2 regions of the Caldicellulosiruptor obsidiansis OB47 genome follow, and region 2 is predicted to be linked to the other one. Evidence: riboswitches for the same ligand, from Rfam matches in the RefSeq annotation. Region 2 holds a riboswitch; the other holds the start of a gene.
The links. Region 2 has a riboswitch for cyclic di-GMP ahead of COB47_RS11540 (hypothetical protein). Riboswitches for the same ligand answer to the same signal wherever they lie in the genome.

Region 1: another riboswitch for cyclic di-GMP. It lies ahead of COB47_RS08405 (tapirin); the one in region 2 lies ahead of COB47_RS11540 (hypothetical protein).

What each region holds. Positions count from the first base shown of each region.
Region 1 is NC_014392.1:1,808,809-1,812,025, reverse strand. It holds gene COB47_RS08410 (transposase) at 1-1,350, shown strand, start outside; cyclic di-GMP riboswitch class I at 1,477-1,566, shown strand; gene COB47_RS08405 (tapirin) at 1,767-3,217, shown strand, end outside.
Region 2 is NC_014392.1:2,487,674-2,490,890, reverse strand. It holds gene COB47_RS11550 (rhomboid family intramembrane serine protease) at 224-952, shown strand; gene COB47_RS11545 (SDH family Clp fold serine proteinase) at 977-1,786, shown strand; cyclic di-GMP riboswitch class I at 1,896-1,985, shown strand; gene COB47_RS11540 (hypothetical protein) at 2,052-3,035, shown strand.

The sequences.
Region 1 (3,217 bases), 680 kb from region 2:
GTATTAGAAGCTATTAGAAAAGGTGCAATAGATGCAGCGGATTTAAGCTTTCCTAATTTGATAGATGCAATAATTCTTAAAATGAAACGAGAAGGGATAATAGAGCTATTAGAGCATGCGTTTTTGGACAAACGATCAGCAAATAAGAATATACCTTTTCACATATTGCTGACATTAGCCATTACAGCGAAGATGAAGCTAAAGACCAGTTTGACAGATATACCCTTTGCTATAAGCAATGCGGAGACATTATCAGAAATTGGCTGGAACATATGGGACAATAAGAGAGGGTTGAAAGAAGGGCTGATGGACGAAGGTACCCTTCGTAACATAGTAAAGAAATACACGGTGGAAGAGTTAATACAAGGATATAATACATATGTTCAAGAGTATGTATTTCCGAAGAAGGAGATAGTACCTGATATTCATATTCTTGATTGTACTGAGCTTGAAGTATTACTGGAGAATAGCAATTATGAAGGTTCAGAAGTGGTAAGAGATAAAGATGGAATGCGTAGAGGATATAAGATGTCTACACTACGAGGTATTACAGGTGATAATGGTATACTGGAAGAAATCAAAATAGGTAGTATTAACGTACATGACCTTGAATTAAGCCGAGAGATGGTACTAAAAAGCAAAATGTTAAAATTTGGGGACATTTTAATTAATGACCGTGGATTTATTTCGAGGGAGCTTATGAACCAGTTAAAACAAAAGAGAGGAGTGGATACGTACATTCCTTTGAAAAGCAATATGGAGGCATATGAGCAGGCAGTAATGATAGCAAAAGAAGAAAACAAGTGGGAAGCTCACCCGAACAAAAAAAGGAAGAGGCAGGAGATTGCTTTTGTAGAATCACTGGGTAGTTATTGGAGGAGTGCCAAGCCTGAAGATGACGTACAGATAAATGGGTGTGTAGTACATGACACAAAGACGGATGAATATTTTGTAATTGTGACTACAGATCTTGGGAAGACAGCAAAACAAATAATCAAGACATATGAATTAAGGCCTGAGATTGAGGAAGATTACCGACAGATCAAGGATTTTTGGAAGATTGAAGATTTTAAGAGCACGAAGTACAATTTTATAGCATTTCATATTGTGATGGTACTGATAGGATATTTGTTCTTCCAGCTATACAGAGATATGGAAGAAGGGAAGAGATGTGAGGGAAAAAGTTTGCCTGTAGCAGCAAAGAAGTATGTGGAAGAGGGGCCAAAATCGGTTATTGTATATGCTGGACAGTACTTTGGTATCTTTGGATTTCTGGAGTTTATTCAGTTGTATGCGTCATGCAACGCAGAAGTGAAGCAGCGCTTAGATTCGATTCTGGGTAAAGTATAACATGAAAAAGGAGTTGTTGTTCAAATTCCGAATTGCAGTTGGAGCTGAAAAATGTGCTTGAAAAACTCTAAGTTTTGTGAGATAATAATATACAGAGGATTGTGATTGTCAAAAGAGTAAAGGCATATATCGAAAGGGCAAACCTGTCGAAAGGCAGGGGCGCAAAGCCATGGGCTTGTCGGAAGTAAAACTTCCTATGGTTGCCAGGCTGCCGAAAATATGCCAAGAGATGAGTGATATATTTAATCATTGGCAAATGGCATCTGGCGACAGCCAGATGCTTTTATTTTTATATCCATTGTTGTTTTAGTAGCAAAGAATTAATGAACAAGTGGGAAGTACGGAGAGAGTTAAGAGGGAAAATTATTGTTAGCGTTGTATTTAACTATAGTTAAGAGTTTAAGGAAGTGTGTGAAATGTTGAGAACAAATTGGAAGACCTTTAGTAAAAAAGTATTCAAAATAAATTTGAGTGGAAGTGCTTTAATTATTGTGATAATAATAATTGCTATTTTAAGCACAGTCTTACTGGGAGCGATGTCGGCTGTGTTAGCATCGCTGAACCAGAGCACATCTATATATCAGAAATCTGCAACAGGCTATGGAGCTGAAAGTGCAGCAGAGGAGTTTTTGTATTATTTTAATCAACTGTTAGAGGATGCAAAGAATATAGCGTATGGTTATTATTACAAGGGAGATGGGACACTAAAAGATATATGTCCTGGTCGAGTGAGATGGTTATTGGGAGATGAGAGCTATGAGCCGGGGAAGATATTGGATGATTTGCGACATGGGAGGATAAGTCGAGATGTAGCTGAAGATAAAGTGTATGAGGGTATGAAAGCGATTATAAGGGATGAGGTAAGCCGGTTTATGAATGACGTGGGTAGTGATGCTTCCATAAAGGTTGAATCTCTGTCGCTGCCGGAGTTTAAGAAGTTATCTGACTTAGTAGAGTTGTATATAAAGCCACATTATGAGAGCCTGACTGGGTATGAACTTGATGATATTACAGTTAATGCATGGTCAGGTACGACAAGTGGGTCTCTTCCTGATGGATATACAATTTACATTGATGTATCTAAAAAGAGAGCAGGAACTTCGTCAGATAAAGAGATAAAGAGAACATTGCGGTTAGATGTTGAAATACTTGCAACCAAGCCTAATGGGCTGGAAAGTAGCGTATCGAGTGCAACTACTACTGCTGCATCCTCAGTATTTAACTTGTTTGATTATGCATTATACACAAATGGAAGCTTCGTGGCAAATGTTAACTTTACCATAATAGGCGGGAATATACATACAGGCGGTGACATACAATCACACGGCGGTTTGCAAACTGACATTAATAATTTGGTGGTAATGGGTGAGTTATCACTGGGTGTGAACGGTAATCCACAAGTTCGCGAAGACAATGTAAAAGTGAACAATGTAACTTATATTAGGTCAAATTTGAGAAGAACGGGTGTTGGAGATAGAAATATTAGCTTGCAGATGGGTATAACGTACGTGGGGGGAAATGCGGAATTATATGGTAGAGGGAGATATGAGTTTGATGAGTTATACTGCGATGGGAATGTCATAGTTAAAGGTAGTACAGCAAATGCGGTAGATGTTGTAATAAAGAAAATAGGAGTAATCAGGGGTGCGTTAAGAATACAGGATCAAGGGACAGTTACAATAAAATCTGGTGCGGTAGTATATTGCGATTCGATTCAGTTTTTGAACAATCCAACTACGTTAGTAATAGAAAATGGCGCAACCATTGTGACGAGGATGCCGCCTGACTATAGTCGGATTGTTAATTCAGGTGGGGTTATAAATGTAGTGTCTTCAGTTCCGTATCCGCCCTTGCCACAAATTTTAAA
Region 2 (3,217 bases):
AAATCAGGTTTACAAATAGAATAGCAAAATAAGAGGCTTTTGTCAACAATTAAAATTGACCAAATTTTTAATTTTCGGCAACGCTCGATAATTTTCGGCAAAATTCTGTTAGCCTTCTTTTATTTTTGGCAAATAAATTGATATAATATGTATAATAATGTTTCTAAAATGGGTATTTAATAATGTAGCATCAATTTTAAATTTGAAAAGGAGGAAAAAAAGCTTGATTCCTTTGAGAGATACTATCCCGAGCAGGGAAAAACCTTTTATGACATGGTTTTTGATAGCGGTAAACATTCTTGTTTTTTTATACCAGGTTTCACTTCCACCTGAAGCAGCTTCTGAGTTTGTTTTAAAATATGCATTTGTTCCTGACAGTTTTTCTCATGCTCTCTCGCATGGTTTAATAGTTGCGATTGTATATTCCATATTTCCAATAATGTGTTCAATGTTCATGCATGGAAGCTGGATGCATCTTATATCTAACATGTGGTCTTTGTGGCTTTTTGGTGACAATGTTGAAGACAGGGTAGGTCATTTCAGATTTTTGATTTTTTATCTTCTGAGTGGATTCTTTGCAGCCTATACCCACTGGTTTTTTAATGCAGACTCAAATGTTCCGATTGTTGGCGCATCAGGGGCAATATCTGGTGTTATGGGTGCGTACTTTTTGATGTTCCCACTTTCAAGGATTGTTACTCTAATTCCAATAGGATTTATCCCTCTGTTTATTGAAATTCCAGCTGTGTTTTACCTTGGTTTGTGGTTTTTATCACAGGTGTCGTCCGGGATTCTTGAGCTGTTTGGACCTGTGTTTGGAAGTGGAATTGCCTGGTGGGCTCACATTGGCGGATTTGTATTTGGAGCGCTGACTGTCAACTTCTTTAAAAAGAAGTATCGCAGATATCATAATTTTTTCGATGATGAGATTTTTTACTACAGATATTATTAAGATTTAAAAAGGAGAGTGTATGACATGAGTTTTTGGGATTTGCTGATATTTTTCATCATAGCAAGTTCACTTCAGCCAGTTATGAAACAGAGAATGCTTGAATCTGCAAGACAAAAGCTTATTGCTAAAATAGAGAAAAAAAGAGGTTCAAGAGTTATTCTTCTTGTTCACAGGCAAGAGACAATGAGTTTTCTTGGTTTTCCGGTGTACCGATACATTGACATAAACGACTCAGAAGAAGTCGTAAGGGCAATAAACATGACTGACCCCTCAATTCCACTTGATATAATTCTACACACACCGGGTGGGCTTGTTTTAGCTTCGCTCCAGATAGCAAGAGCAATAAAAAGACATAAAGGGAAGGTTACGGTTCATGTTCCTCACTATGCAATGTCGGGCGGGACTCTCATTGCTCTTGCTGCAGATGAGATAGTTATGTGTGAGGATGCGGTTTTAGGTCCTGTTGATCCTCAGATTGGGGAATTTCCGGCAGTGTCTATCCTTGAGGTTGTAAAACAAAAGACATTGAATGAGGTTGATGACAAAACATTGATTTTAGCAGACATTGCAAGAAAGGCTTTAAAGCAGACAAAAGATGCTGTTTTAGAACTTCTTTCTGATAACTACCCTGAAGATGTTGCTCAAAACATAGCAAAAGAGCTTGTTGAGGGCAAATACACACATGATTTTCCAATAACATATGAAAAGGCAAAAGAACTGGGGTTAAAAGTAAGATGCGATATGGATAGAGAAATAAAACAGCTCATGTGTTTATATCCGCAACCTGTTAACAAAAAGTCTTCTGTCGATTATCTGTGGGTGCCAAGAAAATAAATCCTCAGAGATAAAAGAGTTGAATGCAGCAGACAATTCAGAAATTTTGAAATTGATTTTTGAAAATAAAAAGAGTATAATTTAAATTGTTAAAAAATTAAAGTGATATTCCTGAAAAAGGCAAACACAGGGAAACCTGTGGGCGCAAAGCCATGGGCCTGTCGGGGGAAAAACCCCCTATGGTTGCCAGGCTGCCAGGAACTCCTTATATGGAGTTCCAGCAAAAAATTATGATAATAAACTCCATATAAGGAGGTATTTTGATATGAAAAAATTGATTTCAGTCTTCATTATTATTTTATTAATTTTATCAATTTCAAGTGCAATGGCATTTGCAGCAAAGAAAAGACAGATTGCAGGTCTAAAGAAAACACAGTCTTATGAGATATCTGAGCCAGAGCAGACTCCTGTATCTCAAGAGGAAACAAAGCAGCCATCTCAAACGGCTATATCCAGCAATAACACAGGTTTTGGTACATGGCTTTGGAACCCTTGGTTAATTGTAAGCAGCAAAGATGAGATTTTGAACTATTTGCGGATAAATGGATATTCTGAGTTATATCTTCAGATTGATAGTACTCTTGATTTAAGGTATTACAGAGATTTTGTATCTTCTGCTACATCTTATGGGATAAATGTATATGCGCTGTCTGGGGATAGTATATGGATATGGCAGGACAAAAGAGAAGGGTTTTATAATTTCATCAGATGGGTTGAGAATTATAATTTGAGTGTATCAGAGAACGAAAAGTTTTGTGGTATTCACCTTGATGTTGAGCCTTATCAAAACGCTGAGTGGAACACGGCAAGAGATAATGTAATTTTAAACTATCAGAACTTTGTTGATGAGGCAGTTTTACAGGCAGCAAGATTAAATCTTCCGGTTGTATTTGATATACCCTTCTGGTTTGATGAGATATATTATTCTAATAACTATGGCTCAGGTAATCTTGCACAGTGGGTAATTTCAAAAACAAGCTGGACAAACATCATGGCATACAGAGACAGCAGTCATGAGATTATAGCAATTGCTGAGAATGAAGCAGGTTATGCAAAAAACTTTGGTAAAAGACTTGTAATTTCTGTAGAAACACAGCCATCGAGCGAAGGTGAGAATGTTACATTTTTTGAAGAAGGGCTTGCAACAATGTACAGTGAGCTAAGCAGTGTTAAAGCTTATTTTGATTCCAAAGGATATACAAATATTGGATTTGCTGTTCATCATCTTGCAAGTGTTATGAAAATGTAAAAATATCTTTGCGCGTTAAGATATATGGTGGCAAAAAAGATTGAGACAGTGGTATTTTAATAAAGATAAAAAGGGACTTGTTCTAACGTTTTGACCGGAACTAGTCCCTTTTTGTTTATGATTTAGTTTACTTATTCTTCTAAATTATCTAAAATTTCGGCTTCCATCTTAATATATTTAAT